One region of the Komagataeibacter diospyri genome, then DNA from elsewhere that is predicted to be linked to it. Evidence: riboswitches for the same ligand, from Rfam matches in the RefSeq annotation. Region 1 holds a riboswitch; each other region holds the start of a gene.
The links. A riboswitch is a leader RNA that binds a small molecule or an ion and turns the genes downstream of it on or off. The one in region 1 is predicted to bind cobalamin.
Positions count from the first base shown of each region.

Region 2: linked by a shared signal. The riboswitch ahead of ACE2AA_RS10665 (carbohydrate porin) and the one ahead of ACE2AA_RS12555 (DUF1636 domain-containing protein) in region 1 are both predicted to bind cobalamin.
Region 3: linked by a shared signal. The riboswitch ahead of ACE2AA_RS02965 (TonB-dependent receptor plug domain-containing protein) and the one ahead of ACE2AA_RS12555 (DUF1636 domain-containing protein) in region 1 are both predicted to bind cobalamin.

Region 1 covers NZ_CP171836.1:2,679,570-2,684,241, forward strand. The annotation lists gene cobN (cobaltochelatase subunit CobN) at 1-710, opposite strand, end outside; gene cobW (cobalamin biosynthesis protein CobW) at 742-1,794, opposite strand; gene ACE2AA_RS12555 (DUF1636 domain-containing protein) at 1,800-2,198, opposite strand; cobalamin riboswitch at 2,355-2,599, opposite strand; gene ACE2AA_RS12560 (histidine phosphatase family protein) at 2,653-3,261, opposite strand; gene ACE2AA_RS12565 (CbtB domain-containing protein) at 3,353-3,577, shown strand; gene ACE2AA_RS12570 (MDR family oxidoreductase) at 3,753-4,672, opposite strand, start outside.
Region 2 covers NZ_CP171836.1:2,262,917-2,267,588, forward strand. The annotation lists gene ACE2AA_RS10650 (EAL domain-containing protein) at 1-244, shown strand, start outside; gene ACE2AA_RS10655 (23S rRNA (adenine(2030)-N(6))-methyltransferase RlmJ) at 435-1,286, shown strand; gene ACE2AA_RS10660 (ribokinase) at 1,484-2,431, shown strand; cobalamin riboswitch at 2,452-2,678, shown strand; gene ACE2AA_RS10665 (carbohydrate porin) at 2,822-4,456, shown strand.
Region 3 covers NZ_CP171836.1:647,605-652,276, forward strand. The annotation lists gene ACE2AA_RS02950 (PadR family transcriptional regulator) at 1-333, shown strand, start outside; gene ACE2AA_RS02955 (hypothetical protein) at 633-1,058, shown strand; gene ACE2AA_RS02960 (neutral/alkaline non-lysosomal ceramidase N-terminal domain-containing protein) at 1,166-2,530, shown strand; cobalamin riboswitch at 2,588-2,806, shown strand; gene ACE2AA_RS02965 (TonB-dependent receptor plug domain-containing protein) at 2,925-4,672, shown strand, end outside.

The DNA of each region.
Region 1 (4,672 bases):
CGGGCGGAATCGGGGTTCTTGAGCGACGTGACATAAACAAGGTCCGCCCCCATGCCGCGGCGTGCAAGGCGGGCTGCAAGCTGCGTGATGGGCGCGATATCCCCCGCCAGCAGGTGCGCGCGGTAGAACACCACCATGGCCCGCAGCGGCAGGGCCGGGTCGGCTGCGTGCAGTAATTCGGCCGGTGGCAGGGGGACGGGGGCGGCACCATCATCCGGTCCACGTCCGGCCAGATGCGCCATAAGCCGCAGGGCGGCTTCCATATTGGCCATCCCCCCGGTGCGCAGCAGCGCATCAAGGCGGGCGCGCATGGCTTCCGGCACGGTGGAAAGATTGGCAAGGCGGGGGTCATCGCGCCCGTCACCCGCCACGAAGGCCAGCGGAATTCCGGCCTGCCGGCAGGCACGGGACAGTTCTTCCGCCCCGTAGCGCCAGTATTCCACGCCGCCGAGCAGCCGGACCACCACGCAGCGCGATTCCATGATCGTGTCGGCCACGTACAGGTCGATCGACATGGGGTGCAGCAGGCGCGACAGCGTGGCCATGCGCAGGGTTGCACTCGGCGCATCCTGCGCCGCGTGGGCTGCGTTCAGGCACAGAAGGTCACTGTCCGAAAAGGACAGGAACACGATATCCGCCGGGGCGTGCCCCAGGTCTTCAGCCTGTTCGCCGTCCTCCAGCGTGCGGACTTCACGTGCAAGCAGGTGCATGGTGGCGCCCCGTTTTCCGCTGGCCTGCCGTCTAGCCCTGCGCCAGGGCAGCGGTAATGGCGGACTGATCCATGCCCTTCTGTCCAATGACCACAAGGCTGCCCGTGCGCGGCGCGTCAGGGGACAGGGCGCGGTCGAACTGGTGGCGGAAACGGCTGCCAACGCCCTGCACCGCAAGGCGCATCGCCTTGCCGCGCACGGTGGCGTAGCCCTTCATGCGCAGGATGTCATGCTGTTCGGCCAGCGTTTTCAGGCGGGCAATGAAGCCTTCTACGCTGTCCTGTTCGGGAATGGAGGCGACGAAGCTTTCAAAATCATCATGCTCGTGCTCGCCGCCTTCGGCATCGTGGTGTGACGGGCGGGCGTCAAGGTCGTCTTCCGCCGCAGCGTCAAGGCCCAGCAGGATGGCAGGGTCCACCTGTCCATCGGTTGCACGCACCACTTTCACCACGCGCGGGATCTCGGCGCGGATGGAGGCTTCCACCGCATCGGCCTGTGCCGGGGTCATGAGGTCGGTCTTGTTCAGCATCACAAGGTCGGCGGACAGCAACTGGTCTTCGTACACTTCCGCCAGTGGATTGTCGTGGTCCAGCGACGGGTCGGCCGCCTGCTGGCGGGCGACTTCCGCCGGGTCATCGGCAAAGCGGCCGGCAGCCACGGCGGGGCCGTCCACGACCGTGACCACACCATCGACCGTCATGCGGGTGCGGATGGTGGGCCAGCCAAACGCCTTGAGCAGCGGCTTGGGCAGCGCCAGTCCTGATGTCTCGATCACGATATGGTCGGGGGCTGCTTCACGGTCCAGCAGGGCTTCCATGGTGGGCAGGAAGTCGTCGGCCACCGTGCAGCACAGGCAGCCATTGGTCAGTTCCACAATGTCCTCGTCCCGGCATCCTTCCACGCCACACGCGCGCAGCGTGTCGCCATCAATGCCCAGCGTGCCGAATTCGTTGACCACTATGGCGATGCGCCGGCCTTTCGCATTGGCCAGGACATGGCGCAGCAGTGTGGTCTTGCCTGCCCCCAGAAAACCGGTGATGACGGTAACGGGCACCTTGGCGCGGGCCGTGTTGGATGGGGTCATGGCGATCAGGCTCCAGGAAAAAGGGTGGCAGGAAAACGGCCGCGTACCATGTCCGACAGGCTGGCAGGGCGGCGGGACGGCATGACGGTACCGCTGCGTGAAGCGCCGTAAGCGGCGACATAGGTCATGAGGTCAGCGGCCTTTTCCGGGCCAAGGTTGGCCAGCAGCCAGCCCCATTTGCCCGGCATGGCCACCACGGCAGTGCAGCCATCGTTACAGGCGGCGAGGCAACTGACTTCATGCACGACGACCTGCGGGTTGCCTGATGCCAGTACATGCATGGCGTCATGCAACTGGCGCCCCGGCGGGTTGTCGGACGCGGGCAGGCCACGGCGGCACGTCACGCAGACATGCAGGTGAACGGGGCCAGCCTCCATGGGATCGGGTGATGCGGGAATGCTCATGATGGTCCGTGCCCTTTCGCGGCGTTGCTGCGCACGGGCAGCGGTGGGCGGGGTGCACGGTCATGGCCCTGCGACCTGCGTACGGGCAGGGCGGTGGCCTGTCGCGTGCCGGGCACCCCGCCGGCCATGCGATTGAATCTCGGTCCTGTTTGTCCGCCTGCGGACGGACATGATGGCAGGTCTCCTGGCTTGTGGCGGAGGGTGCTGGGGTCAGCGTCCTCGATCCCGGCGGCCTTCCCGGTCCCGATCACGGGAACCAGTGGCGCATGCTGGCCCGCAATGGGCGGACCAGGCCGGGAAACAGCCACCTACAGTTGCGGGGGCAGCGACGGAATTGCCGGTATGGCGCACCGTCTTCCCTATTCTCCCCCAACAGGGGGACCATCACTGGCGGATTTAGACGATCGGTCCCGGCGCTGTCAAAAAAACCGGGGCCGTCGCGCATGTCATGCGGTCATGGCAGTGGTGCGCCACTGACGGCCACGCGCCATGCCGTATGGCGCGTCAGGTGCGTCCGGGTCAGGGGGGCGATATCCAGACGGACCAGCATTGCCGCTGTGCCGCCAAGGGCGGCCACCACGATGGCCCGTACAACCGTGGCATCGGCCAGCACTGCCATGCGTGCGGGCGCAGATGGCAGGGCTTCAAGCCACCGCGTCACGCGCTGCAGGTGTGCAGCCCGGCTTTCCCCACCCGGCGGGGCGAAACCGGTATCGGCAACCCAGCGCGCAAGAGCGGCGGCAGGCAGGTCTTTTAGTGACTGTCCCTGCCATGCGCCCATATCCGGGGCGCGCAGGGCTGGTTCGGACAAGGTGTTGCGTGTGTCTGGGGCTGGCATGGTGGGGGGCAGCAGGATCTGTTCGGCGTCCTCGACATGTCGCGCAAGGTCGGCGGGTAGCGGGCATGTCTCGTCATGCAGTGGAAAAATGCCATGGCGCACGCAGTCGGGGGCAGGCAGTGCAATACAGGTCAGGGTCTGGTTCATGCCATGCGGCCCTGCGTGTGGGGAAGGGGTGGGATATGCAAGGGAATGATTGACCTTCCACGTCAATTTTGAAAACATGGACCCAGATCCGGTTATGGGAAGGGCGGCCTGACATGGTGCGTCCCCTGCATGCTGCTCCGGGTCGCACGAGATCCATGGAGTTACCAGTATGAGCCAAGATACATCCGTTCTGTCCAGCGCCGCGATCGCTGCGCCGCAGGTTTCCATCCCGGTTCGCGACCTGCTGCCGTGGGGTGTGTTCGGGCTGGTTCTGGCGTCGCTGCTGATCTATTTCGTGGGCGCCGAGCAGGGTGCGACTTCCCTTATTTCCGGACATTACGTGCATGAATTCGTACATGATGGCCGCCATCTGCTGGGTTTCCCCTGTCACTGAACGGCCTGCGTGCCGATACGGCGCGACGGTGAATGAAGGACGGCATGCCCCGGCGGGTATGCCGTTTTTTATTGGGTGTGTTCGAGGGGCTGTTTCCTGAAACCGGATCAGGAAATGCTGCCTTTGTAAAAAACGCTGCGCCCGCAAATTCCATTTTTCCCGCCAGGTATGCTGATCAGCCCATGTTGATGACAGTCCGTCCCCGGATGTGACCGGCAAGGATGCGCGGCGCGATGCCGATGGCATCAGCCAGGGGGGCGTCATGCAGCATGTTTTCCAGGCGCACGGGATCGATATCGCGCGCAAGGCGCGTCCATGCGGTCATGCGGCGTGGGCGCGGGCACATCACGCTATCGATTCCCTGCAGGCGTATGCCGCGCAGGATGAAAGGCGCCACTGTCAGCGGCAGCGTCAGTCCGCCCGCCAGTCCGCAGGCCGCCACCGTGCCACCGTGCTGGATGGAAGCGCACATGGCGGCCAGTGTCTCACCCCCCACCACGTCGATTCCCCCCGCCCAGCGTGCGGTTTCCAGTGCCTTGCCCGTGGGGCTGAGTGTATCGCGTGGCAGCACCTCCGCTGCACCCAGCCCGGTCAGGTAGGCATGGAGCTGTGGCCGCCCGGTTACCGCCGCCACCTGATACCCCAGCTGCGCCAGCAGCATGATGGCCATGCCCCCCACGCCGCCGCCTGCGCCATTGACGATAACGGGGCCACTGGCAGGGGTCAGGCCGCCGTCCTCCAGGGCCATGACACACAGCATGGCGGTAAAGCCCGCCGTGCCGATTCCCATGGCCTGCCGTGCGGTCAGCCCGGCAGGCTGTGGCAGCAGCCACCGCCCCGGCAGGCGCGCCATGCGGGCAAGCCCGCCCCAGTGCCGTTCCCCCAGTCCCCAGCCAGTGGCCAGCACCCGGTCGCCCGGGCGGTGGACCGGATCATCGGAATGCAGCACGCGTCCCGCCAGGTCGATGCCCGGGATCATGGGAAACTGCCGCACCACCGGCGCGCCACGGGTCATGGCCAGCGCGTCCTTGTAGTTCAGGCTGGAATGGTCGATTTCCACCGTTACGTCGCCTTCGGGCAGGCGCGTGGGATCGA
Region 2 (4,672 bases), 420 kb from region 1:
CTTCATGAACGGCTTCGGCAGCACCGGCAATGTGCGTCAGGTGGTGACCGCCATCATCCGCATCGGGCACACGCTGGGCATGACCGTCATTGCCGAAGGCGTGGAAGAAGCCGCGCAATGCGCCCAGCTGCGCGATATCGATTGTGATGTCATACAGGGTTATTACTTTGGTCGGCCCATGAATACCGCATCCCTTGACGCATGGATCAGGGAACGCAGGGCCGAACCCGTCCCGGTCATCTGACACCGCGCAACCGCATGGGCAGCACGGGCCCGACAGGGCAGGATTTGCCACCCGGGCTCAGTCACCCGTACCACGCCGTTCTGTGCACCGAATGACAACATGCGCACCGGCATGGAAAAAAACGGCTTGATCCATTAACAGTCCTGCGGACCCCATACATGGGGCATGCAATCCGTAGGGCGGCCAGACCTTGAATTACAGACACAGCTATCACGCCGGCAATTTTGCCGATGTCATGAAACATATCATGCTGGTGGCGCTGATTGATGCGTTGCGCCGCAAGCCCGCCCCCTTCTCCGTCCTTGATACCCATGCCGGGATCGGCCTGTATGACCTGTCGGGCCGCGAAGCCCAGTCAACGGGGGAATGGCGCGATGGGATCGGCCGCCTGCTGGACGTGCCACCTGATCCCGCCGCACCCGCCTGCATGGACGAATGGCTGGATATCGTGCGCGCCACGATTGCATCGCATGAAGGGCGGCTGTTCTATCCCGGCTCCCCCGCCATTGTCGCAAGCCTGCTGCGGCCGGACGATACGCTGGCCTGCTGCGAACTGCACCCCGAGGACCAGCGCAGCCTGCGCCGCCTGTTCCGGCATAACCCCGCCGTCTCCGTGCACGGTCGCAACGGGTATGAAGCCATCACCGGCCTGCTGCCGCCAAAGCAGGCGAAGCGCGGGCTGGTGCTCATGGATCCACCTTTTGAACAGAAGGATGAATTCCATGCCCTTGCAAAAGCGATCATCACCGCCCGCCAGCGTTTTGCCACGGGCATCATCGCCGCGTGGTATCCCATCAAACACCGCGCGCCCACGCATGCCTTCCACAACGCGCTGAAGGACGCGGGACAGCGCAACCTGCTGGCCCTCGAACTGACCCTGCGGCCACCGCTTGATCCCGCACGGCTGAATGGCAGCGGCCTGCTGATCGCCAACCCGCCATTCCGGTTCGAACAGACCGCCCGCGCCATCCTGACCACGCTGTGCCAGCATCTTGGCGATGGTGAAACACAGGCGAACGTGAAATGGATTGCACCTGAATAACCACTTGATAAAATAACAAAAGTTTTTGAGTGTCACCTTTTTGAAAAAGGTGACATTCCCTGAAGCCTTTTAAAAAAAAGCTTCACCAAAACTTCTTTACGATGGGCAGCAGCCTTCAGGGCCGGGGCCTGTATGATTGCGGGGTAGAATGGTAAATAAGCCTTGCATGCTCATTTACACTACCCAGGGTTCCCGCCATGCCTACGTCCCATATTGCCGTCATTGGCAGCACCAATATCGATTTTGTCGTACATGTCACACGCTTTGCTCGGCCGGGTGAAACGCTGCATGTCCATTCCTCCACTACCGGGTTAGGGGGCAAGGGGGCCAATCAGGCAATCGCGGTGGCGAAGCTGGGGCAGGACGTGGCGCTGGCGGGCTGGACAGGTGCGGACATGCTGGCAGACATGGCGCGTACCACGCTGGAACAGGCCGGGGTCAACACACGCTGGCTTATGAAAGACCCGGCGGCAGGCACCGGCCGGGCCTTCATCACCATCGACCACGCGGGGGAAAACCAGATCCTTGTTGATGGCGGGGCGAACATGACGCACGCGGCGGAAGCGTGCCCCCTGCTCTGCCCTGTTCTGGATCACGCCACGCTGGTAATGATGCAGATGGAAATGTCTCCTGCACTGGTGCTGGCAATAGCCCGGCAGGCCCACGCACGCTCCATTCCCGTCATGCTGGACCCTGCACCGGTCCCCGTGGATGGCCTGCCGGAAGACCTGTACGCGCTGGCGGATATCCTGACCCCCAACGAACGCGAAACCCGCGACCTGACGGGTATCGAGCCCATCGATGAAGCAACAGCCCTGCAGGCGGCACGCATTCTGCACGCACGCGGCACACGCACGGCCATCATCAAGCTGGGGCACCGCGGCGTGGCGTATTCCGCACCGGGTGGGCAGGGGTTCATCCCGCCCTTCCATGTCCGGGCGGTTGATACGGTGGCGGCGGGGGACAGCTTCAATGCAGGGCTGGCCTGCGCACTGGCGCGCGGGGCGGTGATTGGGGAAGCCGTGCGCTTTGCCGCCGCCTGCGGCGCGCTGGCCACCACCCGCCCCGGTGCCGCACAGGCCGCGCCAGACATGGAAGAAGTTGCAGCACTGCTGGACCAGCAACCCCCGGCCGACCTTGCCTAATGGACTGTAAACGCTATAGTCCGGATCAATAAGTCAGCGGTCCCGTGCAAACGGGTGAGAAAGGGAATGTCGTAAACCCCGGCGGGATATCATATCCGGGGGTCTAGTCGACAGCTGTACCCGCAACTGTAAACGGAGAGTATTTCATCTGATGCCGCCATACGGCACCCACTGGCCCCGGCCGGGAAGGGAGATGAAATGCAGTGACCCGTAAGCCAGGAGACCTGCCGTTGTCCTTCACAATATCGCCGGGCGGGCTGACCGGAGATGGACACGAAACATGTACAAGACCATCTGACATCCCGTCCCCCGTATCAGCCGTGGCCCGTTACAATGGGCCGTTTTTTTCCGGCCATTCATGGTCGGCCCCATCCTGACGGGATGTTTTTCATGAAATTCCTTTTCCCCCTCGCGGCACGACATGGCTGCAGGCATACCCTTCTCCTCTCCTGCGGCCTGATCGGCATCACAGGGGCCAGCACCCATGCGCAGGCCCAGACACAGATCGCGCAGGACCGCGCTCGCCTTGGCAATTCCACCCCCCTGATCCAGCAGATCGACCCGGCCACCGTGCGCGATTCAGAACGCGCGCAGGCCGATGCGGAAGAAAAGGCCGCGGTTGCGGCTGGGGGTGACGACAAACTCGACACCAGCGGCAACCTGCTGGGCAACATGTGGGGCGCGCGGCCGTGGCTGTACAAGCATGGCATCAGCTTCGACATTCAGGAAGTCGATGAGGTCTGGGGCAATGGCACCGGCGGGTCAGCCTCGGGCAATGATGGCGCGGCCGGTTCGGGCACCGGCCCCGCCTATGACGGCGTCACCATGCCAACCCTTACCATTGATACCGAAAAGCTGTTCGGCCTGAAGGGTGGCCTGTTCAATGTCAGCGCGCTGCAGACGCGCGGGCGCTCGATCTCGCAGGATCATCTGGCCAACTTCAACCCGGTCAGCGGCTTCGAGGCCGACCGCTCCACCCGTCTGTTCGAGCTGTGGTACCAGCAGTCCTTCCTGAAGGGCAAACTGGACGTGAAGATCGGCCAGCAGGACCTTGATACCGAATTCCTGATCAGCGATTACGCCTCGCTTTACCTCAACGCCAATTTCGGCTGGCCCATGGCGCCCTCGGTCAACCTGTATGGGGGCGGGCCGTCATGGCCGCTGTCATCCCCCGCCATCCGCATCCGCTACCGCCCCAGCGAGAAGTTCACCTTCATGTTCGCGGCGGCCGACGACAACCCGCCGGGCAACCGCTACAACTCCCTGCCCATCCAGCAGGCGACCGGTTCCATCAGCGGGTACAATTCCGACCCCACCAGCCAGACCACCAATGGCGCCAATGGCACGAACTTCAACATGGGCACCGGCGCGCTGCTGATCACCGAACTGCAGTATGCGCTCAACCCACAGCCTGCCGACATGTCCAATGTGACAAAAAATCCCGGCCTGCCGGGCGTGTACAAGCTGGGCGGGTATTACGATACGGCGAAGTTTGCCGATTACCGTTACAACCAGCGTGGTGGCTCACTCGGTGCGGCCACGCTGAATGCCAGCAGCACGCAGTCCGAACTGACCCCGCGCTGGGACCGGGGCAACTGGATGGTTTATGGCATCATTGACCAGATGATCTGGCGGCCTTCGCTCAGATCCGCGCGGTCAGTCGGGGTATTCGTGCGCGCCACGGGCAATGGCGGCGACCGCAACATGATCAGCTTCGCCACCGACGCAGGCCTGAACCTGAAGGCCCCGTTCAGGGGGCGGGACAACGACACGATCGGCCTGGGCTGGGGCATTGGCCGCGCCAGTTCGGGACAGCGCCAGTTCGACCGCGACAGCAATTCCCTTGTCCAGGGGAACGAGAACCATCTTGAACTGACCTATCAGGCGCAGGTCACGCCGTGGATGGTGATGCAGCCCGATTTCCAGTACGTATGGAACCCATCCGGTGGCGTGGCCGACTGGAGCGGCAACCGACGGGTGGGAAACGAAGCCATTTTTGGCCTGCACAGCAGCCTTACATTCTGATGGGTACGTATATTCCGGCCCGTGCGGATACCACCCCATGCCACGGACCGGATATCACGCCCGTCCTGCTGGTGATGGTACTGCTGTTATTCGCATTCGCGGCCCGTAATCCACGCATCCCCACCACAGGAAAGACAAGAGGAGACAAAAGCACAGGGCGGAATTGAAAATTTACATTGTTGTGAGGGACGGGCCCCTTCTATACGCCTGACTTCA
Region 3 (4,672 bases), 1.5 Mb from region 1:
GTGATTTACCCCACGCTGACCTGGCTGGATGAAGCGGGTTACGCCCGGATTGTCGAAGCTGATGGCCGCAAGAACTACCACATTACGCCGGAAGGCGAGGCGTTCCTGAACGCCAGTCGCGCGGCCCTTGATGAAATCCTGTCCCGCGCCGCGACAGGTGCGGCAGAGGGCAGGGGCGGCAGGAAGAATGTTCCGATGCCGGTCATGCGGGGCATGGAAAACCTGCGCACGGCGCTGCGCCTGCGGCTGCGTAACGGTGGCCTTGATACGGATGCCGAGGAAAAGATCGCCGCCCTGCTGGATGACGCCGCCCGGGCGATCGGGCAGGTCTGAAACCTGTATTGTCCTGGCCGGGTAATCATCAGGTTAGGAAATACTTCCCATAATCCTGCCATGTATTAGGTCTGTTCCGTACAGGAAGACATGGCGTGATTTATGAGTGATCCAGTGCAGGCCACTCAGTTTCCAGAATATACAGCGATATCTGGAATATTTTCCGGAATAATCCTGCCTCATAAATCCTGATGATTTTTGCGCAGGATATTCCTGATGCTTTTTGTTACATCATCCGGCCTTACATTTTTTGTCATATGACACAATGTTTAAACGGTCGAATTAAAGGATATCATATTATGAAGCGTTCCATTCTTTTCGCACTTGCTCTTGGCGCCTCCCTCCCGCTGGCAGCACATGCCCAGTCCGGGGACTGGAATCAGGGTGGTGAACAGGGCGAACATGGTGGTCGTGGTGGCCATGGCCATCACGGTGGTCGCCATGGCGGCGGCGAAGGCGGCCAGGGTGGCGATTCCCAGGGCGGTGACCGCAACGGTGGCGAGCGTGGTGATCGCGGCGGTGAAGGCCGTGGCGAAGGTCGTGGTGACCGCAACGGTGGCTCTGGCGAGCGTGGCGGCTGGGGCGAACATGGCAACCGCGGCGGCGACAGCCAGAACGGCAACCGTGGTGGCGACAGCCAGAATGGCGGCTGGGGTGAACACGGCGGCGGTGGTCGCGGTGGTGACCACAACGGCGGCTGGAACCAGAACAACAGCTCCAACTGATTTCCGCCCCACAACGGAAGGCCCGGCTTATTGCCGGGCCTTTTTTTATTATGGGCAGGCGTAATCATATCGCACCCATGAAAAGAAATAAGACAGGGAACGGGACCATGCCAACAAGACGGGATTTCATGGGGGGCATGGGTCTTGGCGCGCTTGTGGCGCTGGGTGCGGTTCCTGTACATGCCGCCATGGCCGCGAAGCCTGCTTTTCGTGCAGGAAGCGGGCGGGCGGATATCGTGTTTCCGGCCAGCCAGTTTCCCATTGACGGGTTTACCGGGCAGCATGATCCGCTGGCCGTGCGTGTCCTGCTGCTTGATGACGGGACAACACGGCTTGCCATTGTCGTGGTGGACCTGACATCCATCTTTGATGACCTGATAACCGCGATCAAGGCCACCGTGACGGATGTCGCAGGCATTGCTGCCCCCAATATCATTGTCAGCGCCAGCCACACCTTTTCAGCGCCGCATGTATTCGCGGCGGGGCAGACGCCACCGGGTACGGATATGAAGGCCAATGCCGCTGCATGGCAGGCAGTCATACAGGCCGCGCGTCAGGCCGCGACGCGGGCCTTTGCAATGCGACAGCCCGCGCGTCTGGGCGCGGGCGTGGGGACAAGCCGGGTCAGCGTGAACCGTGATGTGTGGACACCGTATGGATGGTGGCTGGGCGCGGATGACGCGGGCGATACGGACCCGACCGTAAGCGTGCTGCGCATTGACCGGCTGGATGGCAGGCCGCTGGCGGTCATGACGAATTTTGCCGTGCAGTCCTCGGTCATGGACGGGTCCGTATCCAGCACGGGCAGCAGGCTCATGACGGCGGATCTTGCCGGTGCTGCGATGCGGCATGTCGAGGCGCAGTACGGCCCTGACGCGACTGCCCTGTTCGTGGTGGGGGCGGCAGGCGATCAGGCACCCTATCTTCAGGCCAGCCGTCCCGTCGTGAATGCGGATGGACAGGCAGGCCGGATTGACATTCACGAAGCCGGCTTCGCGATTGTTGACCTGCTGGGCGCGCGCCTTGGCGCACAGATCGTCGATGTGGCGGGGAAGATCAGGACTGCCGATATGCCGACACTCGACATCCGGCGTGAAAACATACAGGTGGCGTCGCAGGCATTCCCGCCACGGACGGGTCGCGCCACGGGGCCTGTCACCACTTTTGCCTATACGGCCGGGTCACCGGTTTCGCTGCCGGTCGTGCTGGTCCGTATTGGCGACCTGGCGCTGGTGGGCGTGCGGCCGGAACTGGCGGCCAGCCTTGGTGCACGGATCCGCGACCATTCGCCCTTTGCGCATACCATGGTGGCGACTATGATCGATGGCGGGGCCAAATACATGCCCGATGCGCGGAGCTATGACCGCTATACCTACGAAGCGCGGAGTTCGTCCTTTGCCAAAGGGGCAGGGGAAGCGGCCTGTGCGCAGATCGCGGCGCTGCTGAAGCAGGCCCGGCCCGCCACCCGCTAACGGCTGCCAGCGGGCATGGGGCGCGGGACCATCCGGGTTGACAGGACCGCCCCGCACGATCAGAACCATGCCGACGGTTCCCCCTGCGGGGGGATTAAAAGGGAACGGAGTGCGGGTTACGATCCAATGCTCCGGCTGTCCCCGCAACTGTAAGCGGTATGTCCTTGCATTACCGGATGTCATGGTCCGGGCCACTGGAGACTGCGGTTTTCCGGGAAGGTTGTGCAGGATGCCACGCCGTGAGCCAGGAGACCTGCCGTCATGATGGTTGCGACCGGGAACTGTCGGGCGGGGTGTCCTGACGGTGTGGTGTCACGGGCCTTCCTGCGGATCGGAAGCCGTGTGGCGACACGCTCTCGTGGCAACGATGATGTGACCGCGAGACCTGAATTCCATGATCCTTTTTCGGAATCTGCTGATTGCTTCCACCACACTGGTAACAATGGGCGCCTGTGTGGCGCGCGCCGATGATCTGTCCAGACGGGACACACCGCAAAAGCAGCCCGCCAACCAGTATGCTGTCCAGAACAGGAAATCGAAAGCTGTTGTTTCGCTGGACAACACGGGCCTTCCTGAACTGATCAGCGTCAGTGCCGCCCGTCGGTCGACAAAGGTGGATGATATCGGCACCAGCATGACCATCATCACCGAAAAACAGATCCAGACCCAGCAGCGGCGCAGCCTGACTGATATCCTTGCACGCCAGCCGGGCCTGAACGTGGTGCAGACGGGTGGCCCGGGTGGTACCTCGTCCATTTTCATGCGTGGCAATAACGCCAACGAGGTCAAGGTCCGCCTTGATGGCATGGATATCAACGACGGCAGTTCCTCGACCGGCATGTTTGACGCGGGCGCGTTCGTGACCGATGGCATGGGCCGGATCGAGATCCTGCGCGGTCCGCAGAGCGGCCTGTACGGCGCGGACGCCATGGCCGGCGTCATCGATATCACCACAGCGCAGGGGCAGGGACGATTCAGGCCGTTCGTCCGGATCGAAGGCGGGGGGTATGGGACATTCAACCAGACATTCGGCGCGCGCGGCAGCAGGGGGCGATTTCATTATAATGTGGAATTCTCCCATTACCGCATGGACGGCTTCCATAATATTCCGTCCTATATCGAACGCTACTACGGCGCGGACCGGCAGCAGCGCCATGAAGGCAACCGGAATGACAACCGTGGCGTCAATATCCGGCTGGGTTATGATGTCACCCATAATTTTGACCTGGGACTTACGGCGCGGCTGATACAGGACAACAATCATTCCTATTCGGTGTATGACCTGCAGAGCGAAAATCTGTACGGGGATAAAGGCGTGCGGGAACAGACCACCCAGAACGAGGCCATCGTGCGCGGCACGGCGCATCTTGTGTCGTTCCATGGACTGTTCGATCAGGTGCTTGGCCTTGGTTACATGACCAACCGCAACCGCTGGACGGAAACGGGCACAGCTTACGGCAGTCCGATCAGTCCCGACCCTGATTATTACCGTTCCAGCCGGATGAAGGTGGACTGGCACGGCACGTTCAATTTACGGCAGTATGGACAGCTTCTGATCGGGGCCGAACATTTCCACGATACGTTCAATACCAGCCATACGGCGTCCAGCATGTGGGACAGCGGATATGATACATCCGCCAGCATGGATACGACCGCAGGCTACGGGCAGTATCAGGGCAACTGGCACCATATCCTGTATGGCGCGGCCAATATCCGTTACGACGCCAATTCGCGTTATGGCAACCATGTGACATGGCGCGTGGCCCCCGCGATCCATGTGCCGGGAACCGGGACCATCATCAAGGCCAGTGCCGGTTCGGGTTTTCATGGTCCATCGCTGTACCAGCTATTCGCCAGCCAGGTGGGGGCCGGTTATTCCGAAAAAGGCAATCCGGACCTGAAGGCGGAACAACTGGTCGGTTACGATGCAGGGGTGGAGCAGAAGCTGCTGCATGATCGCCTGAATTTTGGCGCGACATGGTATGACAGCCGCGTCCGGAATCTGATCCAGTCCTCGCTTTCGATTGATTCGGCATACGACTATAATTACTCCTATGCCAATGTGGCAAAGGCACGGATGTACGGTGTGGAAGCATTCGTGAACTGGAAGGCGCTGCGTGGTCTGGAATTTAACCTCAGCTA